Actinokineospora baliensis: one gene and its partner. The protein of the gene in region 1 interacts with the protein of each later gene in a pairwise test. Links are inferred from orthologs where the notes say so. Each region holds a gene or a part of one and is shown on either strand. Other genes may lie near its edges. The genes, in order: rlmN and ftsZ.

Evidence for each region.
Region 2: the proteins of rlmN (region 1) and ftsZ interact in binary tests that used the Escherichia coli proteins (3 or more experiments, as listed by UniProt). The link is inferred for Actinokineospora baliensis from one-to-one orthologs.

What each region holds. Positions count from the first base shown.
Region 1 is NZ_JAFBCK010000001.1:3,247,313-3,261,480, forward strand. The notes cover bases 5,086-7,867. They hold rlmN (dual-specificity RNA methyltransferase RlmN), read left to right. Parts: upstream 5,086-5,814; coding sequence 5,815-6,921; downstream 6,922-7,867. Other genes in these bases: JOD54_RS15575 (PadR family transcriptional regulator), read right to left, coding at 5,086-5,656; JOD54_RS15585 (toll/interleukin-1 receptor domain-containing protein), read left to right, coding at 7,348-7,867. Also shown: pyrH (UMP kinase), read left to right, coding at 1-55; frr (ribosome recycling factor), read left to right, coding at 99-656; JOD54_RS15555 (phosphatidate cytidylyltransferase), read left to right, coding at 683-1,579; JOD54_RS15560 (VOC family protein), read right to left, coding at 1,588-2,439; JOD54_RS15565 (class I SAM-dependent methyltransferase), read left to right, coding at 2,568-3,335; JOD54_RS15570 (S8 family serine peptidase), read left to right, coding at 3,461-4,966; more of JOD54_RS15575, read right to left, coding at 4,970-5,085; more of JOD54_RS15585, read left to right, coding at 7,868-8,133; JOD54_RS15590 (beta-class carbonic anhydrase), read right to left, coding at 8,181-8,669; JOD54_RS15595 (DUF2631 domain-containing protein), read right to left, coding at 8,802-9,071; JOD54_RS15600 (GlsB/YeaQ/YmgE family stress response membrane protein), read right to left, coding at 9,186-9,455; dxr (1-deoxy-D-xylulose-5-phosphate reductoisomerase), read left to right, coding at 9,664-10,932; JOD54_RS15610 (M50 family metallopeptidase), read left to right, coding at 10,934-12,148; ispG (flavodoxin-dependent (E)-4-hydroxy-3-methylbut-2-enyl-diphosphate synthase), read left to right, coding at 12,186-13,349; JOD54_RS15620 (GNAT family N-acetyltransferase), read left to right, coding at 13,409-14,168.
Region 2 is NZ_JAFBCK010000001.1:6,722,761-6,737,135, forward strand. Bases 10,789-13,777 are described here. They hold ftsZ (cell division protein FtsZ), read right to left. Parts: upstream 12,970-13,777; coding sequence 11,608-12,969; downstream 10,789-11,607. Other genes in these bases: JOD54_RS29825 (YggS family pyridoxal phosphate-dependent enzyme), read right to left, coding at 10,789-10,839; pgeF (peptidoglycan editing factor PgeF), read right to left, coding at 10,836-11,540; JOD54_RS29840 (DinB family protein), read right to left, coding at 13,183-13,698; JOD54_RS29845 (cell division protein FtsQ/DivIB), read right to left, coding at 13,760-13,777. Also shown: JOD54_RS29780 (hypothetical protein), read left to right, coding at 1-496; JOD54_RS29785 (penicillin-binding transpeptidase domain-containing protein), read right to left, coding at 493-2,097; ileS (isoleucine--tRNA ligase), read right to left, coding at 2,249-5,386; JOD54_RS29795 (hypothetical protein), read right to left, coding at 5,605-6,228; JOD54_RS29800 (MFS transporter), read right to left, coding at 6,241-7,458; JOD54_RS29805 (hypothetical protein), read right to left, coding at 7,515-8,144; DivIVA-like cell division protein Wag31, read right to left, coding at 8,202-9,026; JOD54_RS29815 (YggT family protein), read right to left, coding at 9,075-9,359; JOD54_RS29820 (cell division protein SepF), read right to left, coding at 9,379-9,999; more of JOD54_RS29825, read right to left, coding at 10,111-10,788; more of JOD54_RS29845, read right to left, coding at 13,778-14,375. UniProt on the Escherichia coli protein: Essential cell division protein that forms a contractile ring structure (Z ring) at the future cell division site. The regulation of the ring assembly controls the timing and the location of cell division.

The DNA of each region.
Region 1 (14,168 bases):
CCGCGCGGTGCGTGGTGAGAGGATCGGCACGCTGGTCAGTACGCCAACCGCGTGACCCCCGGCGAGCCGGTTCGCCGGGAGATGGACAAGGAGCCCCCTTGATCGACGAGACACTCCTCGACGCCGAGGAGAAGATGGAAAAAGCGGTGTCGGTGGCCAAGGAGGACCTCGGTGCGGTCCGCACCGGCCGCGCGACGCCCTCGATGTTCTCCCGGATCACCGCCGAGTACTACGGCGCGTACACCCCGCTCAACCAGCTCGCCAGCATCGCGATCCCCGAGGCGCGGATGGCGATCATCAAGCCCTACGACGTCAGCGCGCTCAACACCATCGAGAAGGCGATCCGCGACTCGGACCTGGGGGTCAACCCCAGCAACGACGGCACGGTGATCCGGGTGGTCATCCCGCAGCTGTCGGAGGAGCGCCGCCGGGAGATGGTCAAGGTCGCCAAGACCAAGGGCGAGGACGCCAAGATCTCCATCCGCAACGTGCGGCGCAAGGCCAAGGAGGAGCTCGACCGGCTGGTCAAGGACGGCGAGTCCGGTGAGGACGACGTCGCCCGCGCCGAGAAGGAGCTGCAGAACCTGACCGACCGCTACGTCCACCAGGTCGACGAGCTGGTCAAGCACAAGGAAGCCGAGCTGCTGGAGGTCTGACCTCCGCGCACGGACGAGGGATCGCGATGGTGGCCGGACCCGTTGGGGAGCTGGAGCATGATTCGGTCGGGGACCGACGGGTGAGCGCGGCTGAGCCGACGGCGGCGCGGACCCCGCGCGCCGGGCGGAACCTGCCCGCCGCCATCGGGGTCGGTGTCGGCCTCGGCGCGGTCATCCTGACCTCGCTGCTGACCGTGCGGCACACCTTCGTCGGTGTGGTGGCGCTCGCGGTCGCCGTGGCCACCTGGGAGTTGGCCGGGGCGCTGCGCCGCGGTGCCGGGGTCGAGGTCGCGCTGTGGCCGGTGCTGCTCGGTGGGCAGGCCATGGTGTGGCTGTCGTGGCCGTTCGGCCGCGACGGGGTGCTCGCCGCGTTCGTGGTCACGATCCTCGCCTGCCTGCTGTGGCGGCTGCGCGGCGGCGTGACCGGGTACCTGCGGGACGCTTCGGCGTCGGTGTTCACCGCCGCCTACGTGCCGTTGTTCGCGTCCTTCGCCGCGATGCTCGTGCTCCCCGCAGACGGCACCTACCGGGTGCTGTGCTTTCTGATCCTGGTGGTCAGCTCCGACACCGGCGGCTACATCGCGGGCGTGCTGTTCGGCAAGCACCCGATGGCACCGACGATCAGCCCGAAGAAGTCCTGGGAGGGCTTCACCGGGTCGCTGGTCGCCGGTGTCGTCGCGGGGGCGCTCACGGTGACCCTGATGCTCGACGGCCAGTGGTGGCAGGGCGTGGTGTTCGGCGCCGCGCTGGTGGCGACCGCGACGCTGGGCGACCTGGTCGAGTCGGTGATCAAGCGGGACCTGGGCATCAAGGACATGGGCACGCTGCTGCCCGGCCACGGCGGCCTGATGGACCGGATGGACTCGCTGCTGCCCTCCGCCGTCGTGTCCTGGCTGCTGCTGCGGCTGTTCGTGCCCAGCTAGCGCTAGCCCTAATCGTCGTAGGGGTCGTCTACTTCGGCGCCGATCTCTTCTTCGGGGATGACCGTGATCGCCAGTGAGCGGTCGAGCACGGTGAACTCGGCTCCGGTGACGTCGGCCAGCACCGCGGCGCGGCCGTACGGGGAGTCGAAGGGCGGCACGGTGATCCGGCCGCCGAGGCGCAGCGCGAGTGCCGCGGTGGCGTCGGTGCCGATCTCCGGGTCGACCTCGAAGAACACCATCCAGTACGGCGGTTGGTCGGCGGGGTACTCGGGACCCATCCGGGACCGGCCCAGGATCTCGTCGCCGTTGAGCCGCCAGCTGGTGTAGTCGAAGTTCTCGCCGTCGCCGATCTGGGTCTGCTCGAACCCGAACAGGTGGCGGAAGAACTCGTCGGCCGCGGCACCGTCCCAGGTGTTGAGCTCGGCCCAGGTGAACGCGCCGGGGAAGCCGGTGCCGAGGTCCCAGCCGTGGTCCTGGCGCCAGAAGCCGATGGGGCCGCCGCTGGGGTCGGTGGCGATGAGGAGCCCGCCTTGGCCGGGGATCTCGCGCGGTGCGGTGAGGATCTGCCCGCCCAGGTGCAGGACCCGCTCGGTGGTGTTGCCGGTGTCGTGGACCGTGAGGTACAGCGTCCACTGGCTGGGTTGCCCGCCCTGCGGCGTGTAGAGGCCCGCGACGGAGATGTCCTCCACGTAGGCCATGACGTAGCCGTCGTCGCCGACGCGGTAGGTCCAGCCGAACAAACCCCGGTAGAACTCACTGCTGGCGGCCGGATCCGGTGTGGCGACCTCGACCCAGCACGGTCTGCCCGGGGTGCCTTCCGGCACCTCTTCCACGGCGCTGATCGCGTCGGTTGGCAACATGGCGACCTCCTCGCGCGTCACCTGGACACTAACCCGGTCGGGTGGTTCCGTCAGCCGCCGCCGGTAGGTGATCTTCTCCGCGTTTGACCTGCCGACCCGGTGGGCACGAGTTGTGCTTTTCTTGTCGCATGGGTCTGGCTGGCAGGGGATTGGTCGCGCGGGCGCGTGAGCGGCTGACCAGTTCGCTGCGGGCGGGCGAGGTGTTGCCCAGCCCCAACATCTGGCAGTGGCCGGGGGTCTACGAGGCGGAGAACCGCGCGCAGGACGTCACCGGCGCGGTGTGGGGTCTGCTCGACGGCTTGGCCGACTGGACCGGCGACGTGCTCGACGTGGGCTGCGGCGACGGCTTCCACCTGCCGCGCTTCGCTGAGCGCGCGTCGAGCGTGCTCGGTGTCGAGCCGCACCCGCCGCTGGTCGAGCGCGCCAAGGCCCGGATCGTCGACCTGCCGCGGGTCGCCGTGGTGCGCGGTTCGGCGCAGGACATCCCGATCGCGGACGCGGGCATGGACGTGGTGCACGCGCGCACCGCGTACTTCTTCGGCCCCGGTTGCGAACCGGGGCTGCGCGAGGTCGACCGGGTGCTGCGCCCCGGCGGGACTTTGGTCGTGGTCGACCTCGACGCCACCGTGCCGCCCTACGGCCGGTGGATGCGCGCGGACCTGCCCGAGTACGACCCCGCTGAGGTCGACCGCTTCTTCGAGATCTCCGGGTTCGACCGGTACCGGGTCGCGACCACGTGGCGGTTCCCGGACCGGGAGACGCTGGAATCGGTGCTGCGCATCGAGTTCTCCGCGCCGGTGGCGGCCAAGGCGGTCGCGGGCACGCCCGGCCTGGAGTTCACCGTGGGCTACCGCGTCCTGGTCCGCCGCAAGCCCCGTGGCCTGATCGTCGGCTGACTGGGAAAAGATCAGGGCCCCGGATCTTTGGCGCCGGGATTGTCTCCCTTGCCCGATCCAAGAGATCTTCAGCCCGCACGCCGCGGTCGCCCTGCCCGTGGCGAGGCCGACTGGTTGGAGATCTGATGCGTCGGTTGTTCTTGGTCCTGTCCCTCTTAGCCTTGCCGCTGAGCGGCACCCTCGTCGCGCAAGCGTCCCAGGGCCCGGTGATCGTTGCTAGCAAGCCGATCCCGGGCTCTTACATCGTTTTGCTCGCGCCTTCGGCAGCCCAGCCCGACCGCACTGCTGCGACGTTGTCGCGGCGCTATGGCGGCACACCGCAGTCTTACTACCGCAGCACCCTCTATGGCTTCTCCACCCGCGGGCTCACTGCGAGCCAAGCGACCAGGCTCGCCGCGGACCCGTTGGTGCGCACGGTTTACCAAGACGGCACCGCTCGTGCCGCCCAAGCCGCCGTCCCGTGGGGACTCGACAGGCTCGACCAACGCCAGCTGCCGTTGGACAGCCGCCCCTTCGCCTCACGCGGAGGTTCTGGGGCCACCGCGTACCTGATCGACTCGGGGATCACGCCCAACCAGGCCGAGTTCGGCACCCGCCAGCGCGTGGGTGCCGACTTCCTGGGCGGCAGCGGCATCGACTGCAACGGCCACGGCACCCACGTTGCCGGGGTCGTCGGCGGCAAGACCCACGGCGTGGCCAAGGAAACCGCCTTGGTCGCGCTGCGGGTGCTCGGCTGCGACGGCCTCGGCCGCGACTCGCACGTGCTGGACGCGGTCGAGTGGATCACCCGCAACGGCACTCGCCCCGGCGTGGTGGCCATGGGTGTGACCATGGACCAGGCCGGGGCGGGTGATGAGGCGGTTCGGCGCTCGATCGACGCCGAGTTCACCTATGTGGTCGCTGCGGGCAACGACGGCGCGGATGCCTGCGGGTTCGGGCCGGGACGGGTGTCGGAGGCGATCACGGTGGGTGCCACCGACCGCACCGACACGCGGCCCGCGTGGTCGAACCACGGCCGGTGCCTGGACTTCTTCGCCCCTGGTGGTGAGATCCCCTCACTGGGCCGTCAAGGCCAAGAGGTGAAGATGTCCGGCACCTCCATGGCGGCCGCGCACGTGGTGGGGATCGTCGCCGGGCACCTCGCCCGCAACCCCTTCGCGCTGCCCGACGACGTGCGCACCGCCCTGAGCCGGGCGGCGGTGCCGGGTGCGGTCCTCTCGCCCGGCGACGGCAGCCAGAACCAGCTGGCCAACGTGGCCTACCCGCTGGACTCCGAGGTGCCCGTCTGCCGCGCCACCGGCAACACCACCGACGTCGTGATCCCGGACAACGGCACGGCGGTCACGTCGGCGATCACCCTGAGCTGCCCGCCGACCGGTGCGCTCGGCCGGGCCCGGGTCTACCTCGACCACCAGGACGTCAACGACCTGCGGATCGACCTGGTCGACCCGAGGGGCCGGGTGTACGAGCTGGAGCAGGTCGGCGGGACCGACCCGTCGGGCGCCGTCCGCAAGACCTACACCGTCCCGGCGCCCGCCGGGGACCACAGCGGCACGTGGACGCTGCGGGTCACCGACCTGGTCCGCACCGACACCGGTCGGCTCGACCAGTGGGTGCTGTCGTTCGAGTAGCGCTTACTCGGTGTCCTCCTCGGCGGGGGTGTCCTCGCCGAGGAGGGCGTACAGCTCGCGGCGGGCGTTGTTGAGGATGTCGGACGCGCGGGACTTCTGGTCCGGGGTGGCGGCCTGCGAGACCGTCATCGCGGCGGCGGCCAGCTGGCCGAGCGCCTCCCGCAGCCCGACCTCGCTGCGGTCGACCCCTGCGGCGACCTGCTCCCACGGCGGCGTGTCGAGCTTGGCCGCGGCGGCGGTGCCGTCCTCGGTCAGCTGGAACAGCCGCTTGCCGCCGTCGCCGTCGATCGCGGTGATCAGGCCCTCGTCGGCCAGCAGTTGCAGGGTCGGGTAGACCGAGCCGGGGCTGGGCTTCCAGAAGCCGCCGCTGCGCTCGGCGATCTCTTGGATCATCTCGTAGCCGTGCATCGGCCGTTCGGTGAGCAGCGCGAGCAGTGCCGCGCGCACGTCACCGCGTCGTCCCCGGCCGCGTCCCTGGCCCCTGCCGTGCCCGTGGCCGCGCCTGCCGAACCCGAAGGGCGGGCCGGGGGGGAACGGCGGTAGTGGGAAGGGTGGGGTCATCTCGTCCTCCGATCCGAGGTCCACGGCGAAGTCGGGTCGACCGCGGTGGTGGTGCCTGCGCCAAGGTCCGCGCCGGTGCTGGTGCTGGTCGTGCTGGCCGCGCTGGTGGTGTTCGTGTGAGACACGCATTGTTCTCTCCCCTGGGTAGTGGTCCGCGAGCCGGTCGCTCGCGATAGCTCAACGATATATCGGAACATGTCGCGATGCAACGTCCGACAGCTGTGACGCGCGTCCACGCGTCCCGAGGTGTCAGCCGCGGTCGGCCGACGTGGGACACTGGATCCGCCATGACCTCACTCCCGCTCGTCTTCGACGCCCCCCGCCGCGGCCTGCCGCCCCGGCACCTCGCCGACCTCACCACCGAGCAGCGCCGCGAAGCGGTGACGGCGTTGGGGGAGAAGGCGTTCCGGGCGAACCAGCTCTCGACGCACTACTTCGGCAGGCTCACCGCCGACCGCGCGGCCATGACCGACATCCCCGCCGCCACCCGCGACCGCCTCGCCGACGAACTGCTGCCCCCGCTGCTCACCGAACTGCGCACGGTGACCTGCGACGACGGCAACACCCGCAAGGCCCTGCTCCGCGCGCACGACGGCACGCTGATCGAGAGCGTCCTCATGCGCTACCCGGACCGCGCGACCCTGTGCATCTCCAGCCAGGCGGGCTGCGGCATGGCCTGCCCGTTCTGCGCGACCGGCCAGGGCGGGCTGCAGCGCAACCTGTCCACCGCCGAGATCGTCGAACAGGTCCGCCTCGGCGCCGCCGCCATGCGCGACGGCGAACTGCCCGGCGGCGCCGGCCGGTTGTCGAACATCGTGTTCATGGGCATGGGCGAGCCCCTGGCCAACTTCAACCGGGTCCTGTCGGCCGTCCACCGCATCTGCGACCCGGCGCCGGAGGGCTTCGGCATCTCCCAGCGCTCGGTGACGGTGTCGACGGTCGGGTTGGTGCCGGGCATCAACAAGCTGACCGAAGCCGGGCTCCAGGTCCGCCTGGCGGTCTCACTGCACACGCCCGACGACGAACTGCGCGACACCCTGGTCCCGGTCAACACCCGGTGGAAGGTCGCCGAGGTCCTGGACGCGGCCCGCGCCTACGCGGACAAGACCGGCAGGCGGGTGTCGATCGAGTACGCCCTGATCCGCGACATCAACGACCACCCCTGGCGCGCGGACCTCCTCGGCAAACTGCTCCGCAAACACCTAGGCCAATTCGCCCACGTCAACGTCATCCCCTTGAACCCCACCCCGGGCTCCAAGTGGGACGCCTCCCCGAAGCCCGTCGAGCGCGAGTTCGTCCGCCGCGTGAAGGAACAGGGCGTGGAGTGCACGGTCCGCGACACCCGCGGCCAGGAGATCGCCGCCGCGTGTGGGCAGCTCGCCGCTGAGGGCTGATCCGCCAGCAGTGAGACCAGCCGCCCGGCGACTGGACTGGCCAGCACCGGCGGACCATCCCACTGGCGGACTCGCGCTACGAGCGGCGTCTGGCGGACATCGATCGCTTCGGGGAACGGACTCGCCGATGACTCGTTTGTGGAAGGACGTCAAAGCCGAGAAGGCTCGGCGTGACGGCGCGGGCGGCCGGGACCTAGAGGCCGCTTGTGCCGAGGCACGTACTCGGACCCAGGCATACGTACTCGAGCGCGAGCTTGTCCGCCGCGTGAAGGAACAGGGCGTGGAGTGCACCGTCCGCGACACTCGCGGCCAGGAGATCGCGGCCGCGTGTGGGCAGCACGCTGCTGAGGGTTGACCACTGTTCCAGCACTAACGGCCAAGCGCGGCCTCACGATACTGGGAGCAAACAGCGGCATGGGGTTGCCCATGAGTGGTCTGCGCGGAGGTCGGGTGTCGGGTGAGTTGGACTTCGGGCCGGTGGTCGTCAAGCACCCACGGCGGGGAACCCGGGTGGGCTACTACGACGACGACGATGGAGGCCTCGGCAGCAAGGCGATCGTCTACTTCGAGGAGCCGCCCTTCCTGGCCTTGGGGCGGTATGAGTTCGTCAACCGCGAGCACATTTTCCCCGTGGACACCCAGTCACTGTGGAGCCGACGGGACGAGATAGGCCGCGTCCTGGCTGATGTCTCCTACCGCAAGGGGACCGGGAAGCGCGGCATCTCCGCCGAACGCCGCTTCGCGCTGTCTCTGGAGTTGGGACTCGTCAACTCGCTGCTGGCCGACCGCATGCTGGAGGCCAGGATCAGCGAGGGCTCACCGTCGGGCAAGCGCGTTTTCATCTCCCACTCGTCCAGCGACAAGGAGACCGCGGTCTCGCTATCGGTCGACCTGGCGAATGTAGGACACACGCCCTGGCTCGACGAGTGGGAGATCAAGGTCGGCGAGTCGATCCCCAACAAGATCGCGCTGGGGATCGACGGGTGCGACTACCTGCTTCTGCTGCTCAGCCCCACTGCCGTCGAGTCCGGGTGGGTCGAGCGTGAGTGGTCGGCGAAGTACTGGTCGGAGGTCGAGTCGGGGGCGGTGCGGGTCCTCCCGGCCATGGTGCTCGATTGTGCGGTACCGACCCTGCTCCGAGTGAAGAAGTACGCGGACCTCAGGGGCGACTACAGCCACGGCCTCCGGCAGATCTTGGAAGCCATCGCCTGAGCACGCGAGAACGGGGACGCGACCGGTGGGTCGCGTCCCCGTTGGTGTTAGACGACCTCGTTGAGCTTGCCGGTGGCGACGTCGAAGGTGAAGCCGCGGACGGAGTCCTTGAGGGGGATGAAGGGGCTGGCCTTGATCCGGGCGACGGACTGGCGGACGTCGGTGTCGAGGTCGTCGAAGGCTTCGGAGGACCAGGCGGGGCGGAGGCCGGTCTCGTCGCGGATGCCGTCGCGGAAGTCCTTGTCGGAGAAGGTGAGCATGCCGCAGTCGGTGTGGTGGATGAGGATGATCTCGCGGGTGCCCAGCAGGCGCTGGCTGATGGCCAGGGAGCGGATCTCGTCCTCGGTCACGACCCCGCCCGCGTTGCGGATGACGTGGGCCTCGCCCTCGGCGAGGCCGAGCACCCCGTAGACGTTGATGCGGGCGTCCATGCACGCCACGACCGCGACGTGCTTGGCGGGCGGCAGCGGCAGCGGGCCCTCGAAGGTCGAGGCGTACGCGGCGTTGTTGGCGAGCAGTTCGTCCGTGACGGACATGGTGGTCCCTTCCGGGAGGTGTGATCGGGCGTTGACCCAAAGCCAACTGCGCACCCGGTCACACCGGCAACGGACGACCACCAGGTGGGCGCCCGCGTAACCACCAATCCGGGCGCTCGTTTGCCCCGAACGCTACCGCCGCCAGGACGTCCGGTTCTTGTGGATCTTCCAGGCGACCCCGCCGAGCATCGTGAGGCCGATGCCGACCAGCCACAGGTCCTCGGTGCGGCCGTGGTGGTTGCCGATGAGCATCACGAACATCGCCAGCCCGGTGAACACCCCGGCGATGAGCGTGCCCTTGGGGAACGACCCGTGCCAGCCCCACTCCGCGGACGGTTCCTCCGCGGGGGTCACGGTGCCCGCCGCGGTGGTCTTCCGCTTCTCCAGCTCCGTGTTCGCCACTGTGCGTTCCTCCTGGCCGCTGTACCTCTGACGCGGGAATCCTCCCACACCCCGCACGCGCCGAGGGCGCCGTGGTGACCCACGGCGCCCTCGGGTGTGACAGGTGTCGCTCGGCTACACCCTGGCCCGGCCCCGACCGGTGACCGCCCGGTAGATGGCGAGCAGGATCACCGCGCCCAGAATCGACAGCAGCCAGGTCCGCAGGTCGAAGAAAGTACCCAGACCGCCGCCGAAGATCGCATTGCCGATGAAGCCGCCGAGAATGGCGCCGACGATACCGATCAGGATCGTGACGATGATGCCACCCGGGTCCTTACCAGGCATGATGGCCTTGGCGATGAGACCGGCGACCAAACCGAGGACGATCCAGCCGAGAATGCCCATCGAAGCTCCTTCCACATGATCGCCGCTTTTCCCGACGATCTTTCCGCGCTGCCGGTGAAGTGCCCGGCGCGCGCGAACTTCACTCCTTCGGAGCGGAACTTTTTTCGGATTGCGCCGTTCGGCCCAACCCGGGCGCAACCACGGCGGAGCCACGATCGGGGGACATCTGCCTGTGCTGGTTGCCGAGCGTGTCCGGACATCGGGAACAATGGCGGTGATGACTGCATCCTTCGCGTCGGGCGGTCCCCGGCGTTCACTGCTCGTGCTCGGGTCGACCGGCTCGATCGGCACCCAGGCACTGGACCTCGTCGCGGCCAACCCCGACCGGTTCACCATGGCCGGGTTGGCCGCTGGCGGGTCCGATCCGGGGCTGCTGGCCGAGCAGGCGCTGCGGCACGGGGTGCGGGCGGTAGCCGTGACCAGGGCGACCGCCGCGCCGGACGTGCAGTTGGCGCTCTACGCCGCCGCGCAGAAAGCGGGCTACGACCGGGGCGACTTCGCGGTGCCCAAGATCTTCGCGGGCCCGGACGCGGTCACCGAGCTGATCGAGGCGGTGCCCACCGACATCGTGCTCAACGGCATCACCGGGTCGCAGGGCCTCGCGCCGACCCTCAAGGCTCTGGCCTCGGGCGCCACGCTCGCGCTGGCCAACAAGGAGTCGCTGGTCGCCGGTGGTGACCTGGTGCTCGCCGCGGCCAAGCCGGGTCAGATCGTGCCGGTCGACTCCGAGCACTCCGCGATGGCCCAGGCGCTGCGCGGCGGCCGCGCCGAGGAGGTCGACCGGCTGGTGCTGACCGCCTCGGGTGGTCCCTTCCGCGGCCGGACCCGCGCCGAGCTGCTCGACGTCACCGCCGAGCAGGCGCTGCGGCACCCCACCTGGGCGATGGGCCCGGTCATCACCGTCAACTCGGCGACCCTGGTCAACAAGGCGCTCGAGCTGATCGAGGCGCACCTGCTCTTCGGTGTGCCCTACGACCGCATCGACGTCGTGGTGCACCCCCAGTCGGTGGTGCACTCCATGGTCACCTTCACCGACGGCTCCACCCTGGCCCAGGCGAGCCCGCCGGACATGCGGCTGCCCATCGCGTTGGCCCTGGCCTGGCCGGACCGGGTGCCGGGGGCGGCACGGGCCTGCGACTGGTCGACGGCCACCCAGTGGACCTTCGAGCCGCTCGACGACGACACCTTCCCCGCGGTGCGCCTGGCCAGGGCGGCGGGGGCGACCGGCGGCTGCCTGCCCGCGGTGTTCAACGCCGCGAACGAGGAGGCCGTCGCCGCCTTCCTGCGGGGCGACACCACCTTCACAGTCATCGTGGACACTGTGAGTCGGGTACTCGATGACGCCGCCGCCTGGCACGGCGCGCCGCGCGAGGTCGAGGATGTGCTCGCCGCCGAGCACTGGGCCCGCGCCCGCGCGCGAGAGCTCCTCGCGGTGACTGTTGCCCCGCGCGCCGCCGCGGGGTCGGGAAGGGACTGACGTGTTCGTTTGGCTGCTGGGGCTCGTGCTGTTCGCGCTGGGCATCTGTTTGTCGGTCGCGCTGCACGAGGCCGGGCACATGCTCTCGGCCAAGGCGTTCGGCATGCGGGTGCGCCGCTACTTCATCGGGTTCGGCCCGACCCTGTTCTCCTTCCGGCGGGGGGAGACCGAGTACGGGCTCAAGGCGATCCCGGCGGGCGGGTTCTGCGAGATCGCGGGCATGACCGCGCTCGACCAGGTGACCCCGGAGGAGTCCCCGCGGGCGATGTGGCGCTTCGCCACCTGGAAGCGCGTCGTGGTGCTGGCCGCCGGGTCGATCACGCACTTCATCCTCGGCTTCATCATCCTGTACCTGATGGCCGTCACCATGGGCCTGCCCAACACCACGGACCGGCCGCTGATCGGCAGCACCAGCTGCGCCGCACCCACGCAGGACCCGAAGACCCTCAAGCTCGCCGACTGCACCTCGGCCGACCCCTCGCCCGCGGCCGCCGCGGGCCTGCGGGCGGGCGACGAGATCATCAGCGTCAACGGCAAGCCGGTCGAGTCCTACACGCAGCTGGTCGGCACCATCCGCGACCTGCGCGGGCAGAGCACCTTCGTGGTCGACAACGACGGGGAGCGGCGCACGCTGACCATCGACGTCGCCACCGTCAAGCGCGCCGCCATCGGCGCCAAGCCGGGCACCGACAACCAGCTCAACGACGTCGGCGCGATCGGGGTCGGCAAGGGCGGCTACTTCACCTACGGCGCGGTGTCCGGGTTCTCCGGCGCCGTGGTGTTCACCGGGGAGATGTTCGCCGCCACCTGGGAGGGCCTGATGCGCTTCCCGGAGAAGATCCCGGCGGTGATCCGCGCCATCGGCGGCGAGGACGACCCGGAGCGCCCGGTCAGCGTGGTCGGCGCCAGCATCATCGGCGCGGACGCCGCCGAGGCGGGCGTCTGGGAGATCTTCGTGCTGATGCTGGCGATGCTGAACTTCTTCGTCGGCGTGTTCAACCTGCTGCCGCTGCTGCCGCTCGACGGCGGCCACATCGCGATCACCCTCTACGAGCGGGTGCGCGACCTGCTGCGCAAGGCGCGCGGCAAGGCCCCCGCCGGTCCGGTCGACTACAACCGGCTGGCTGGCGTGACCATGGTGCTCGTCATCATCGGCGGCGCGATCGTGCTGCTCACGGTGACCGCCGACATCGTCAACCCCATCCGCTTGCAATGACGCTCAGCCCAGCCGTGCTCAACCCAGAGAGGCCCCCATGTCCGACGTGATGCTCGGCATGCCAGCCGTCCCGCCGCCGGTGCTCGCCGAGCGCCGCAAGACCCGTCAGCTGCAGGTGGGGACGGTCGGGGTGGGCAGCGACCACCCGATCTCGGTGCAGTCGATGACCACCACCGTCACCGCCGACGTCAACGCCACGCTGCAGCAGATCGCCGAGCTGACCGCGTCCGGCTGCGACATCGTCCGGGTGGCCTGCCCGTCGCAGGACGACGCCGACGCGCTGGCCGCCATCGCGGCCAAGTCGCAGATCCCGGTGATCGCCGACATCCACTTCCAGCCCAAGTACGTCTTCGCCGCCATCGAGGCGGGCTGCGCCGCGGTGCGGGTGAACCCGGGCAACATCCGCAAGTTCGACGACCAGGTCAAGGAGATCGCGCACGCCGCGCGCGACCGGGGCACCCCGATCCGGATCGGCGTCAACGCCGGGTCGCTGGACCCGCGGCTGCTGGCCAAGTACGGCAAGGCGACCCCGGAGGCGCTGGCGGAGTCGGCGCTGTGGGAGGCGTCGCTGTTCGCCGAGCACGACTTCCACGACATCAAGATCTCGGTCAAGCACAACGACCCGGTCGTGATGGTGCGCGCCTACGAGCTGCTCGCCGAGCAGTGCGACTACCCGCTGCACCTGGGTGTCACCGAGGCGGGGCCCGCCTTCCAGGGCACGATCAAGTCCGCCGTGGCCTTCGGCGCGCTGCTGCGGCAGGGCATCGGCGACACGATCCGGGTGTCGCTCTCGGCGCCGCCGGTCGAGGAGGTCAAGGTCGGCTCGCAGATCCTGCAGTCGCTCAACCTGCGCCCGCGCAAGCTGGAGATCGTCTCGTGCCCGTCGTGCGGGCGCGCCCAGGTGGACGTCTACAAGCTCGCCGACCAGGTGACCGCCGGTCTGGAGGGCATGACGGTGCCGCTGCGGGTCGCGGTCATGGGCTGCGTGGTCAACGGGCCGGGCGAGGCCCGCGAGGCGGACCTGGGGGTGGCCTCCGGCAACGGCAAGGGCCAGATCTTCGTCAAGGGCCAGGTGATCAAGACCGTGCCCGAGGCGCAGATCGTGGAGACCCTGATCGAGGAGGCCATGCGCTTGGCCGAGGAGATGGGCGAGCCGGTGGACGGGGAAACCGGGGCGCCGACCGTCGTCGCCGTCGGCTGAGCGGGTTGACCACGTCGACGTCCGTTTGCCGGGCGCGCGGTTTCTGGCACGCTTGAGCTGTGTTGCGGCTAGCGGGAGCGCGACTGCTCGACGAGCGGGACGGCCAGGCGGTGCGCGCGGTGCTCACCGCCGACCCGGTCGCGTCCTGCATGGTCGCCGCGCGGATCGAAGTGGCTGGGCTGGACCCGTGGCGGCTCGGCGGTGAGGTGTGGGGCTGCGACACGCGCGGGCTGCGGCCCGCGAGCAGGCTCGAGGCGCTGTGCTTCGCCGGGCCGAACCTGATCCCGTTGCGCGGCAAGCGCTCGGCGTTGCGCTCGTTCGCCGACCGGGCGTTGCGGCGCAGGCGGATGTGCTCGTCGATGGTGGGCCCCGCCGAGCAGGTGCTGGGGCTGTGGGCCGAGCTGGAGGCCGAGTGGGGTCCGGCGCGCGAGGTGCGCGCCGACCAGCCGCTGATGGCGATCTCCAGCACCCCGCTGGTGACCCCGGACCCGCTGGTGCGCCCGGTGCGCCCGGACGAGCTCGACCGCTACCTGCCCGCCGCGGTGCGGATGTTCATCGAGGAGGTCGGCATCGACCCCCGGCTGGGTGACGGCGGCGCGGGCTACCGGGCCAGGGTCGCCGAGCTGATCGCCGCAGGCCGCGCGTTCGCCCGGTTCGAGGGCGGTGACGTGGTGTTCAAGGCCGAGATCGGCGCGATGTCGAGCCAGGTGGGGCAGATCCAGGGCGTGTGGGTGCACCCGGACCGGCGCGGGCACGGCCTGGGCGCGTCGGGCACGGCGGCGGTCGCGCAGCGGTTGGTCAGCGGGATGGGCCGCACCG
Region 2 (14,375 bases), 3.5 Mb from region 1 along the record:
CCTCCCGAACCGCCCAGACCTTGCCGAAGCCGCTGCCACCGGCGAGGTCGTCGCGGTGTTCGGAACCGGGTACGACCGAGTAGAGATCCACCGCCCCGCCCTCGCTGGCGCGCCGGACACCGAAGAGCGCCAAGCGCGGATGGACGCGGGCATGAAGATCGCCGACTCCCCCCGCGTCGCCGCGCCTAACACAGTCGACCAAGCGCTTAGGACTGGCCGTACCGATCCACGGCTCTTAACGACCCTGTCTGCGTTAGCCCAAACGCGCCCGGTACGCGTAACCGCACTACCACCCGTCGCCGGGGAAGACGCCGCCAACCAGCCTCGACGCCAGGCGTTGCTGACCGCCGCCGAGGAGCCCGCTGACGCGATCGCGCAGTTCTTCACCAGCCAGAACGGCGTGTTGCGCCCAGAGTCGGTCACCACCACCTCGGAAGGCGTGCTGATCCGCTACCCCGCGGGCACCCCGGCGGGCTTGCTTATCCCGTTCGGTTAGATGGCGCCGAGGAACTTGCCCGTCACCGACACCGCAGGAGCCGCGGCACCCGCGTTCTCGACGAGCACGGCGAACGCGACATCACCGCGGTATCCGGCGAACCACCCGTGCGCCTGCGACCCGTCCCCGAACTGCGCGGTCCCCGTCTTCCCGTGCACGGCGCCGTATCCGCGCAACGCCTCACCACGACCGGCGGTCACGACCTCGCGCATCATCGCCCGCAGGTCGCCGATCACCGCCGCGGACGGCGCTTTGTAGCCGGTCTTCACCGTGGTCTTGACCGTGGTGAACAACTCGGGCGTCACCGCGCTGCCCTTGGCCACCGTCGCCGCCATCAGCGCGAGCCCGAACGGACTGGCCTGCACCGTGCCCTGACCGATGCTGTTCTCCGCCTGCTGCGCGGTCCCGCTCGCCGCGTCGATCCGGCCGGTCTCGGTGGTCAGACCCGGCACCTCGAAGTCGGCGGCGAGCCCGAACTGGGCGGCGGCCTTGGGCAACGCGTCCAGCGGCAGTTCGGCGGCCAGCGCGGCGAAGGTGGTGTTGCAGGACTTCGCAAAAGCCACGTGCAGGGGCACGTCACCGAGGTCGAAGTCCGCGTTGCGGATCGTGCGGGTCCCGACCATCTTCGTCCCCGGGCAGGGCACCACCGTGTTGACCGTGGCCTTGCCCGATCCCAGCAACGCAGCGGCCGTCGCGACCTTGAAGGTGGACCCCGGCGGATAGAGGCCGTTGAGCGCTTTGGGCGCGGTACCGGCCGTTCCGTTCTGCGCGACCGCGAGGATCCCCCCGGTGGACGGCTGGATCGCGACCAGATAGGCGGGCGCGGACACCGAGTCGACGGCGGCCTGCGCCGCGTTCTGCACCTTCACGCTGACCGTCGTGCGCAACGGCTCCGCGGGCTTGGTGACCGTGCCGAACAGGTTCTCGATCTCCTTGCCGGCAGCGTCGACCAACGCGATCCGGCTAAGACCCGCCGCGTCCTGCGGGGTCGCTGTCCGTGAGAGCGCGCCGATCAGCATCGGTGCCAGCTTGGGGTCCGTCGCCCTAGCGGTCGGTCCCTGCCAGGTCATCACAGGCGCGCCATCGCGATCGAGGACCGCGTTGGCCTGCCCTGCGGCGCCTATAAGCGCGAGCTGGGTGCCGGGCACCAGGCGTGGGTGCACCAGCGTAGGCACCCAGTGCACGACCCAACGCGGTCCCGAGCGGACCAGCCCGAACTCGCTCGGGTAGTTCCAGGTCTGCCCGCCTGCGAGCTGCCAGCTGAGTTTGAAGCTCGCCTTTGGCTGCGTATCCGTGTCCTCCGGCAGCACGTTCATGGTCGCTAGGACCACCTCGGGCCGCAAGGCCGAGTTGACGGCGGTAAGGACGCTCTCGGACCCCGCGGGGTCGTCGGTCAACTGCGCCGCGACGCTGTACTGCTGCGTGGAGAACGCTCGTAAGAACTCGCCCGCCACCTGGGCGGCCGAAGGCTGAGAAGGTACGGCCGAGGTGTCCTCCACGGCATCCTTGCCAGCACCGGCCTTCGCGGGCGCCGATTCCCCGGGTACCAGGACGAACACCGCTAAACCGATGATGACGACAGCGAGGACCCCGCCGATCACGAGGATCCATCGTCTGCGCGTTTCCGACACGCCCTACCCCCAGTGCGCCCCGCGTCCGTGTGCGTGTCACACGGTCGGAGCACACGATGCCAGGCCGTGGCCTCCCGCTACCAGACAACCTGCGGAAAGCCACGGCACTGCCACCGCACCATCACACCTTGCGCACATCCACGCGCACAGCGAGACCATCACCGACAGTGCCCTCGGCCGCGCTCGCCGCACCGGTGTCGACCACGTCGGCGAGGGTCTCCCCCGCGACGAAGTCCCGGTGCACCGCGAGCACCGCGTCGAGCTCCGGCGCCGAGGACGTGTCCACGGTCAGCACGATCCGGTCCGACACCTCCAGCCCGGCGTCGCGGCGGGCCTGCTGCACGATCCGGACCAGGTCCCTGGCCACACCCTCCGCCGCCAACTCCGCGGTGACCGCGGTGTCGAGCACGACCAGACCCGAACTCGCCGGGAGCTCAGCCGTCGCGCCCGCGTCGGTGGCCACCAACCGCCGCTCGTACTCGCCCTCGCGCAGCTCGATGCCCGCCGCCACGACCGCGCCTGCCTCGGTGGTCGACCACTCGCCCGCCTTGACCGCGCGGATCACCTTCTGCACGTCCGGGCCCAGCCGCGGCCCGCAGGCACGCGCGTTGACGGCCAGCTCGAAGTGCCCGTGCGCGGCGACGTCGGTGGTCAGCTCGACCGCCTTGACGTTGACCTCGTCGCGGATCAGCTCGGTGAACGGCTCCAGCACCGCGGCGTCCTCGGCGGCCACCAGCAGCCGCGCCAGCGGCAACCGGACCCGCAGCTTGTTCGCCTTGCGCAGCGCCAACGCCGCCGAGCAGACCTGGCGGACCCGGTCCATCCCGGCCACCAGCGCGTCGTCACCGGGCAGGTCGGCCGCGGCGGGCCAGTCGGCCAGGTGCACCGAGCGGCCCGCGGTCAGCCCGCGCCACACGACCTCCGCGGTGAACGGCAGCAGCGGCGCGGTCAGCCTGGCCACGACCTCCAGCACGGTGTGCAGGGTGTCGATCGCGTCGGTGTCGCCCGCCCAGAACCGGTCCCGGGAGCGGCGGACGTACCAGTTGGTCAGCACCTCCAGGTACTCGCGGACGGTCTGGCAGGCACCGGAGATGTCGTAGTCGTCCAGCGCCGCGGTGACCGACTCGACCAGCTGCCGGGTCTTGGCCAGCGCGTAGCGGTCCAGCACGTGCGTCGAGTCGGTGCGCCACGTCCCCTCCTTGCCCTCGGCGTTGGCGTAGAGGGCGAGGAAGTAGTACGAGTTCCACAGCGGCAACACGGCCTGCCGGACCGCGTCGCGGATACCGCGTTCCGTGACGACCAGGTCGCCGCCGCGCAGGATCGGGCTGGCCATGAGGAACCAGCGCATCGCGTCGGACCCGTCGCGGTCGAACACCTCGTTGACGTCCGGGTAGTTCTTGCGCGACTTGGACATCTTCTGCCCGTCGTCGCCCAGCACGATCCCGTGCGCGACGCAGTTGGTGAACGCTGGCCGGTCGAACAGCGCCGTGGCCAGCACGTGCATCGTGTAGAACCAGCCGCGGGTCTGCCCGTTGTACTCGACGATGAAGTCACCCGGGTAGTGGTCCTCGAACCACTCGCGGTTCTCGAACGGGTAGTGCACCTGGGCGAAGGACATCGCGCCGGACTCGAACCAGCAGTCCAGCACCTCCGGCACCCGGCGCATGGTCGACGCCCCGGTCGGGTCGTCCGGGTTGGGCCGGGTCAGCTCGTCGATCGAGGGCCGGTGCAGGTCGGTCGGGCGCACGCCGAAGTCGCGCTCCAGTTCGTCGAGCGAGCCGTAGACGTCCACCCTGGGGTGGTCGGGGTCGTCGGACACCCACACCGGGATCGGCGAGCCCCAGAACCGGTTGCGGGAGATGTTCCAGTCCCGCGCGTTCTCCAGCCACTTGCCGAACTGGCCGTCCTTGATGTGCCCCGGCACCCAGTTGATCTGCTGGTTCAGCTCGACCATCCGGTCCTTGAACTGGGTGACCGCGACGAACCACGACGACACCGCGCGCTGGATCAGCGGGTTGTCGCAGCGCCAGCAGTGCGGGTAGGGGTGGTCGTAGGTCTCGTGGCGCAGCAGCAGACCCGCGTCCTTGAGGTCGCGGATGATCTGCTTGTTCGCCTCGAAGACGTGCTGCCCCTCGTAGGGCGCCACCTCCCCGGTGAACCGACCGTGCGGGTCGACCGGGATGACGACCTCGATGCCCGCGGCGTCGGTGACGACCTTGTCCTCTTCACCGAACGCGGGGGCGATGTGGACGATGCCCGTACCGTCCTCAGTCGTGACGTAGTCCGCCGCGAGCACCTGGTGCGCGTTGGTGCGCCCTACGAAGAAGTCGAACGGCGGCAGGTAGCGCGTGCCGAGCAGGTCGCTTCCCTTGTAGCGCGCGACAACGGGAACCTCTTCGCCCAACTCGCGCGCGTAGGCGCCGACTCGCGCCTCTGCGAGCAGGTAGCGCTGCCCGTTGGACTCCACCACGACGTAGTCGACATCCGGGTGCACTGCGGCGGCGAGGTTCGACGGCAGCGTCCACGGGGTCGTCGTCCACACCAACGCCTGCACGCCATCGAGGTCGGTACCCGGCGCCTGCAGCCTCAGGCCAACAGTGACCGCGGGGTCCTGCCGGTCGCGGTAGGTGTCGTCCATCTTCGTCTCGGTGTTGGACAGCGGCGTCTCACAACGCCAGCAGTACCAGAGCACCCGGAATCCCTCGTAGACCAAGCCCTTGTCGTACAAGGACTTGAAGGCCCACATGACCGACTCCATGTAGTCCAGGTCGAGGGTCTTGTAGTCGTTGTCGAAGTCCACCCAGCGGGCCTGCCGGGTCACGTAGTCGCGCCACTGGTCGGTGTAGCGCAGCACCGAGGTGCGGCACACCTCGTTGAACTTCTCGATGCCGAAGGACTCGATGTCGCTCTTGGACGAGAACCCGAGCTGCTTCTCCGCCTCCACCTCGGCGGGCAGGCCGTGGGTGTCCCAGCCGAACCGGCGCTCGACGTGGCGGCCGCGCATGGTCTGGTACCGCGGCACCAGGTCCTTGACGTACCCGGTCAGCAGGTGCCCGTAGTGCGGCAGGCCGTTGGCGAACGGCGGGCCGTCGTAGAAGACGAACTCGTTGCCGCCGTTGTCACCCGCGGGGCGGGCGTCCACAGAGGCCTGGAAGGTCCGGTCGGCGGACCAGTGGTCCAGGACGGCGGTTTCCAGGTTCGGGAAGGACGGCTGGGCGGGCACGGTCGGCTCGCCGGTGAAAGCCCTGGGGTAACCCATGGGTGGTACTCCTCGTACGGATCGGTCGGACCCACACGGGGACGACTCCCGGCGACTCCCTGCCGCCACGGCCGCGGTACCACCCCGCTTGCCACCTGGAGAGGTGACCACTCGTTCGGTCGGCTGTGACGGGCCACCCGTCCGGTTCTACTGGGGCTCGCGCCCGTTCTTCCGGAGGCTCCCCGGTGATGGCCGGATCCGCGCCTGTGCGACCGAGTCTAGCCCCGGCTCGCCACCCGGTTGGCCGCCACCCGGATGAGCAGGTAGAGCACCACCGCGTTGAGCACGTGCCAGGCGAAGTGCGTCCCCAGCGGGAAGCCGCCGCACACCGACGGGTCGACCGTGCGCAACGCGAGCGATACCCCGAAGACGGCGGCGATACCGGCGAACCACAGTGCGTAGTCGCGCTCGCCCCGCACTGCCGTGATCACCGCAAGGGCCACCATCCCGAGCAACGCGGGCAGGTAGGCGCCACCGTTGACGACCAAGTTGACCAGGACGGCGAACGCGATGAACACCGGAGCACCCAGCCACGCCCAACGCCACCGCAGCCCTAAGAACAGCTTGGGGAACATGATGACGTAGGTGAGCATGAACGCCACGATCGGAGCGACGTCCAACGACGCGGCCCACCTCGTGGCCACAGTGTGGAAGGTGAAGCTACCGAGGCCGATCGCCACGAGGATCACTACGAGCGCGGTGACGCACCAAGGCATGCCCTTGCCGCGGATGTGCCTATAGGCGAAGAAGGCGGCGATCAGGAACGCCACGTTGGTCCAGGCGTTGACCGGCTCCGACCAGAACTCCGGCCCGGTGCGCTCGCAGTACCCGTCGACCGGCATCTTCGACCTCCGTCACGGCGCTGGCACGGCGAAAGCGGCGGGCCGGAACCCGCGCCAGACTACGGCGGTCAACACCACCATGGCCACGCCCGCCGCCCAGAACGGCGCGGTGATCCCGAACCCGCGCGCGATGAACCCGCCGACCAGCGAGCCGACCGCCGACCCGCCGATGATCAGCAGCGAGTACACCCCGCCGACCCGGCCGCGCAGGTGCTCGGGCACCGCCCGCTGCCGCACCGAGGTCAGCACCACCCCGAACACCGCGCCGTGCACGCCGAACAGGACGTTGATCGCCCCGGCCACCCAGGCGTCGGTGGTCAGCGCCAGCCCGAAGTGGGTCGCGGTCTCGATGAGCAACCCGATCCGCACCAGCGCGCTGTCGCCCACCCGCCGCTGCAGCCAGGGGGCGACCGCCGACCCGAGCAACCCGCCCGCGGCCAACGCGGCGAACAGCAGGCCGAACCCGACCTCGCCGAGGCCCAGCCGCTGCTCGGCGTAGAGCACGAGGATCGCGACCGTGGCCATCAGCGCGATGTTCATCAGGCACAGCGCCACCGCCATCGCCCGCAGCAGCGTGTGCGACCAGGCCCACCGCAGCCCCTCGGCGATCTCCTCACGCATCCGCGCCCGCTGAGCGACCGGGCGCGGCGGAGGGCGGAACCGCACGGTCGCCGCCACCACGGCACCGACGAGGAACAGCGCGGACTCCAAGCCGAACGGCAGGACCGCCGACACGACGAACAGGGCAGCGCCCAACGGCGGCGCGACGAACATGTTGCCGACGATGGCCACCGCCTGCTGGCGGGCGTTGGCCGTGGGCAGCGCGGTGACGGCGACGATGTCGGGCACGAGCGCGCTGGCGGCGGTGTCGACGAGGGTCTCACCGACCCCGATCAGGAAGAACGCGAGGTAGACCAACCAGACCGAGACGACGTCGGCCCACACGGCCGTCGCGAGGGCCCCCACCACGACCGCGCGGTAGAGGTTCACCGCGACGACCACCCGGCGGCGATCCCACCGGTCCACCAGGGCGCCGCTGACCAGTGAGAACAGCAGCCACGGCAGCTGGGCGACGAAGGCGACCGCGCCGATGGCCACCGGGTCGTCGGTCAACCGCGCGACCAGCAGCGGCCCGGCCGCGATCATGATCCCGTCGGCGACGTTGGTGGCCGCCGAAGTCGCCCACAAGCGGGTGAAATCGGGCCCGAGCCCCGGTGTGGTGGTGGTCACCACAACAGCGTGCCGAGGAGCACACCCGCGCAGGGGCGAACCACCGGTGACGACCGTCACTCGGAAGTCGGGGCACCCTCGCCGGGTCGGAGCCGACCCTCTCGGTACTGGGCCGCCAGCACGGCGTCCGGCGTGCAGTGCGCGCAGGGGGTGAACCCGAGCTGCCTGGCCTCGGCGACCGGCAGCGGGATCGACGACCGCGCGCCCAGCCAGCCGCAGCGGGCCAGGTGGTAGCGCGGGCGTTCGTCGAGCACCCGCACGTCGGCCCGCAGGTCCGAGACCACGAGCAGGTCCGCGGCGTCGGTCGACTCCTCGTCCGGCTCCCGGTCCTGGTCCACCTCGACCTGGCCGACGGCGCCCCCGACCGCCTGATCGGCGCTGGGGTACAGGTCGGCGGGCTCAGGTGGGGCCGAGTACGGCTCGAACCGGGCTTGCCCGGTGTCCAGCGGCTCGACCGGCGGTGCCGGGTCGATCCGCTCGATGTCAGGGGCTCCGATGGGCCCCGGTGGCGCGGTGTCCGCGGGAACGCGGCGCCTGCGGGCGCCGAGCCAGTCGACCAGCAGGATCGCGGCCGCCACCACGGAGATGACGACCGAGATCCACGCCCACACGGTGTTGGCCGTGGTGAGCGCGGCGACCAGCAGCCCGAAGGCACCGAGCACCAGCGCTAAGACGATGAACAGCACGATGAGCGTCCAGCCCGGCGGCGGCGGGCCTCAGGCCCGCCGCCTACCCGGATCTGGTCAGCCGGCCTCGGCGCGCGGGCCGAAGGAGTAGCCGCTCTGCTGTCCCGCGCCGCGCGCCTCCGTGGTCGGCGCCGCGGAACCGCGGTCGCCGAGCTCGCGCAGGCTGGACTCCAGGAACGTCTTGAGCCGGGTCCGGTACTCGCGCTCAAAGGTGCGCAGCTCGTCGATCTTCTTCTCCAGCGTGGTCCGCTCGGCCTGCACGGCACCGATGATCTCGGTGTGCTGGCGCTGGGCGTCGCGCTCGAGCGTGGTGGCCTTCTCACGGGCCTGCCGCTCCAGCGTCTCGGCCCGCGTCCGCGCGTCGTTGAGCATGGTCTCGGCCCGGGTGCGGGCCTCGTTGACCATGGTGTCGGACTTCGCCCTGGCCTCCGAGAGCAGCTGCTCGGACTTGGTGCGCGCCTCGGCGAGCATCCCGTCCGCCTCGGCCTTGGCCTCACCGGTGAGCCGGTCGGCCATCTCCTGCGCCAGGCCGAGCACCTTGGCCGCCTGCACGTGGTGATCGCCACCACCGCCGGGGCTGGTCTGCTCCAGCGAGCTCGGCGGCGGCACCGGCTGCAGCCGCCTGGGCTCCTCCACGGCGCGGACCGGGGCGACGGTGGCCCCGGCGGTGCGGGCGTCCTCCAGGTCGGCGCGGGTGGACTCCAGCTGCGCGTCGAGCTGCTCGACCTGCGCGCGCAGGTCGTTGTTCTCCTCGATCAGGCGGGACAGCTCCACCTCGACCAGGTCGAGGAACGCGTCCACCTCGTCCTCGTTGTAGCCCCGCTTGCCGATGGGAGGCTTGCTGAACGCGACGTTGTGCACGTCAGCGGGGGTCAACGACATCTGATCACCTCACGCACTCCAGGGCTGCGGCCATCCGAGGTGTCCCCGTCATCCCGGATACGCCAGTCGCATCAGAATGAATACGACCAACAGCAGCACCATAATCGATAGGTCCAGGCCCACGCCTCCGATCCGGATCGTCGGGATGAGCCGACGGACCAGACGTACCGGAGGATCGGTCACTGTGTAGATGGTCTCCAGCGTTACCGCAACCCCACCCGCGGGCCGCCAGTCCCTGGCGAACGTGCGGACGAGCTCCACCACGACTCGCGCGGTGAGCAGCAGCCAGAAGGCGAACAACACCCAGAAGGCGGCGAGCAGCAGTGGTTCCACGGGTCAACTGTGCCATCACTCAGGTTCGGGTGGCGAACCCACCCTCGGCCAACCGCCGCTTGTCCTCAGCGGTGGGGTCGGCGTTGGGTGGTGAGATCAAGAACACCTTGTTGGTGACCTTGTCCATCGAGCCGCGCATGGCGAACGCGAGGCCCGCCGCGAAGTCCACCAGGCGCTTGGCGTCCGCGTCGTCCATCTCGGTGAGGTTCATGATCACCGGTCGGCCGTCGCGGTAGTGCTCGCCGATCGTGCGCGCCTCGATGTAGCTGCGCGGGTGCAGCGTGATCACCCGACCGAGTGGATATCCGGCCGGTTCCGGCTGGCGCGGCCTGCTCGGCTGCTCGCGGCGCGGTTCCACCGCGAGCGCGCCGTGCGTCTGCGGGTCCGGCACGGTCGCGGGGGTCCACGCCGGGCGCGGCCGCCCCCGCTCCGCGGGCTCGTAGTCGTCCTCGACCTCGTCGCGGTAGCCACCGCGCTGGCCGCCGAACCACCGGCGCCGACCACCCGGGTAGTCCTCGAACTCGTCCTCGGCGTAGTCCGGGCGGTAGCCGCGCCGGTCGTACTCCTCGGCCTCGTAGTCGTCGAGCTCGTCCGCCGGGACCATGCCGAAGTAGGCCTTCAGCTTCTGCAGCGTGCTCATGCCGTTCCTCCGGTTCCCCGAGCGTGGTCGTGCGTGTGCTTGTCCGACTACCACGTCCCCGCAAGCCTCAACCCCGGGTGTGGCGATCTTGCCCGCCGGGGTCCGTTCTTGCTATGGGGAGGCTAGCCCGCGTCCCCCCAGCAGCGCGGTTCCGACACGCACGCACGTCGACCCGTAGTCGATCGCCCGCTCCAGGTCGTTACTCATGCCGCAGGACAGTTCCACGGCCGAGGGGAACTCGGCGCGCAGGCTGCCTGCCACACCCGCAAGACGTTCGAAGGCCGCCGAAGGTTCCATGCCCAACGGCGCCACGGCCATGATCCCGCGGAGGCGGAGATCACTCGATCGAATTACCCGCTCGGCCAACGCGGGCAAGCCGTCGAGGGGGCAGCCGCCGCGCTCGGGGTCGCCGTCGATGCTCGCCTGCAGCAGCACCTCCAGCGGCGCCGTGCGCTCCCCCTCGGCGAGCGCTGCGGTGGTGGCCTTGCCGAGCGCCTCGACGAGCCGCTCGGAGTCCGCGGACTGCACCTGGGCGGCCCACCGGACCACGGACCTGGCCTTGTTGCGCTGCAGCCTGCCCACCATGTGCCAGCGGGGCGCGGCGTCGGGGCGCAGCGCGGACATCGCCTCGGCCTTGGGACCCGCCTCCTGCTCCCGGTTCTCGGCCAGGTCGAGCACGCCGAGGTCGACCAGGACCGCAGCGTCCTCGACCGGGAAGGTCTTGGTGACCGCCAGCAGCCGCACCTCGGCGGGGTCGCGCCCGGCCGCGGCGCAGGCGGCGGCGATGCGGGCCCGGACCTCGGCCAGGTTCGCGGCGATCTCGGCGGCCCGGTCGGTCACGGCTGCACCCAGGTGACCGCGGCCAATCGCCCAGTGGTGCCTTCCCTGCGGTGACTGAACAGCGAGCGGTCCTCTGTGGTGCACCTCGGGTCGATGCCGATGCGGGCCACGCCCGCGTCCGCGAGCTGCCGCCACAGGCCTGCCCGCAGGTCGAGCCCCGGCGTGCCCTTGCGGGTGCGGCAGGCGCTGCCCGGCAGGTGCTTCTCCACGTCGGTCTGCATGTCCTGCGGGACCTCGTAGCACTCACCGCAGATGGACGGGCCGAGCAGGACCTCCACGCGGCGAACGTCGGCTCCGGCACCAGCCATGGCCTCGAGCGCGGCCGGGACAACGCCGACCCGCGCGCCTACGCGCCCGGCGTGCACCGCGCCGACGACCCCGGCCTCGGGGTCCGCCAGCAGCACGGGGACGCAGTCGGCGACGAGCACCACGAGGGCGAGCCCGGCCTCTGCGGTCACGACTGCGTCGGTCGCTTCGAGCTTGTCCTCGACCGGCCCGGAGACGACGCCCACGGTGCGGCCGTGCACCTGCTCCATCCACACCAGGCGGTCGGCGGGCAGACCCAGCTCGGCCGCCAACCGGTCGCGGTTGGCGGCCACCGCGGCCGGGGCGTCGCCGACGTGGTCGCCCAGGTTGAACGTGTCGTAGGGCGCCGTGGACGCCCCACCTTCGCGTGTTGTGACCACGCGTCGAATCCGCACACCGCACCCCACACCCGCTAGGAGTCCTTACCCGCCAAACCTAGCGTCCCCGGGGTGGCGGGTGGAGCTACCGCCGCATGAACGGCGGCACGTCCACCTCGTCGTCGGGGTCCTCGGTGACCGGGACGGCCCGGCCTGCCACGCCGCCCTGGCTGGCCCGCACACTGGGCATGGGCTGGGCGGCCACGCTGCCCTGGGTGTAGTCCTGCCGGTAGGTCGGCGCCTGCTGGTGCACGGGCTGCTGCTGGGCGGGCTGCTGGTGCACCGCCTGCTGGTGGACCGGCTGCTGGTGCACGGGCTGCTGGTGCTGGACCTGCTGCTGGTAACCCTGCTCCGGCAACGCCACCGGCGCCGGGGTCGGCTCGGGCTGCGGGACCGGCTGGTGCTGCTGGGTGGCGACCTGCCCGGACTGCGCGGACACCGTGTTCTGGGCGCTGCCCTTGGTGCCGAACGCCGTCGGGTCCAGCTTCTTGTGCGTCGGGCCGCCGCTGTCGAAGCCCGCAGCGATGACGGTCACCCTGACCTCGTCGCCGAGCGAGTCGTCGATCACCGTGCCGAAGATGATGTTGGCCTCCGGGTGGGCGGCCTCCTGCACCAGCGACGCGGACTCGTTGATCTCGAACAGGCCCAGGTCGGAGCCGCCCGCGATGGCCAGCAGCACGCCGTGCGCGCCGTCCATGGACGCCTCGAGCAGCGGCGAGTTGATCGCCTTCTCCGCCGCGGTCACCGCCCGGCCCTCGCCGCGCGCCGAGCCGATGCCCATCAGCGCGCTGCCCGCGCCGGACATGACGCTCTTGACGTCGGCGAAGTCCAGGTTGATCAGACCGGGGGTGGTGATCAGGTCGGTGATGCCCTGGACACCGGAGAGCAGCACCTCGTCCGCGGAGCGGAAGGCGTCCATCAGGCTCACGCCGACGTCGCCGAGCTGCAGCAGCCGGTCGTTGGGGATCACGATGAGCGTGTCGCACTCGTTGCGCAGCTCGGTGATGCCGTCCTCGGCCTGCCTGGCCCGCCGCTTGCCCTCGAAGGAGAACGGGCGGGTGACCACGCCGATGGTGAGCGCGCCGAGCTTGCGGGCGATCGAGGCCACGACGGGGGCGCCGCCGGTGCCGGTGCCGCCGCCCTCACCCGCGGTCACGAAGACCATGTCGGCCCCCTTGAGGACCTCCTCGATCTCCTCGCGGTGGTCCTCGGCGGCCTTGTGCCCGACCTCGGGGTTGGCGCCCGCGCCGAGGCCCCTGGTCAGTTCCCGGCCGATGTCGAGCTTGACGTCGGCGTCGGACATCAGCAGCGCCTGCGCGTCGGTGTTCACCGCGATGAACTCGACACCCTTGAGACCGACCTCGATCATCCGGTTGACGGCGTTCACGCCGCCGCCACCGATGCCGACGACCTTTATCACGGCGAGGTAGTTGTGCGGGGGCGTCATCGAAGCCGCCTTCCTTGTCGTCTTCAGCTGGTCGTCTTCACGGGTCGAGATCAGTGCGGGTGCCCGGCCCGGGAACCCTCGACCTCAACCAGAGAGTGAGAGTGATGTCAACCCCGGACCTGGCAAGGAAGGTAGGCATAGGACTGGCCGCGATCCAGCCGCCACGCCGTGCGGGCTCCCGGTTGTTGGTCACCGACCGTGCGGGCACCCGGTTCACTCGCCGGTGGCACCGTCGAGGAATTCGCGGATCACGTCGAGGTGGCCCGCGTGCCGACCGGTCTCCTCGATCATGTGGATGAGCACCCAGCGCAGGCTGAGCTGCTTGCCGTCGCGGAACGCCACCGTGTCGTCGAGCGCCAGGCCCGCGGTGACTTCCCGACTGCGTTCGCACTGCTGGGCGTAGTCGGCGAGCAACTCGGCCGTCGTGAGGTTCGCGGCGATCTCGAACTCCCCGTCGGGGCGCTCGGCGCTATAGGGCGCCCTGTTGGGTTGGCCGCTGAGAGCCACCTCGAACCAGTAGGCCTCCACCCAGCGGAGGTGAGAGAGGAGACCCGCGACAGTCATCAGCGGTGATGGCAGCACCGAGCGGTGAGTGTCCGCTTCGGACAATCCCTCGGACTTGAACGCGATCGTGGCGCGCAGGTAGTCCAAGAACGCGGACAACAGTTCACGTTCGTCGCCCTGGTACGGGGGCTCGACCCGGGGGTCGTTGACTGGGGTGTCGGTCATGTGCGCAGTGTGGTGGACCGCGGCACGCGCGCGCACGGCATTTGCGTCCCCTGTGGACAACTCAGGAGATTGTGGGGAAGTCCGGGGCGGCCACGTCGAAGGTCTTGCCCTTCTGGGTCAGCAGCGCGCCGAGCACGGCCGCTTTGTGCCCGACGTTGCCCGAGTCGCCCCACTTGACGACGCGCTGGTCGGCGAGGGTGAGCCGGACGTCGGTGGGGGTGCGGGCGGTGACCGACACCACCATCTCGCTCAGCTGCTTCGGGATCGCCGCGAGCACCGTGGTGGCCGCCTTGGTGGCGAACTCGCCGCTCGCGTCGAGGGTGGGCAGGCCGGGCGGGGCCGCCTTGATCGTCCCGTAGTCGACGCCGCTCGCGTCGAGCAGGTGCGCGCCATCGTCGCGGACGACCACCGCCACCGGCGTGCGCTCGGTGATAACGAGTTCGACGGTGGCCGGGAAGGACCGGCGCACGTCGACGGCTCCCACCCTGGGCAGCTGGCGAACCCGTTCGGCGATCCCGTCGGAGTCCAGGCGGGCCAGGGGGGTGCCGGGTTCGATGGCGGCGGCGGCGCGCACCTCGTCGGCTGTGAGGTCCTTGATGCCGGTGACCTCGACGCTGTTGGCGCCGAGCACCGGGGTGAAGAAGACGAGCACCACCAACCCGGTGATCCCGAGCATC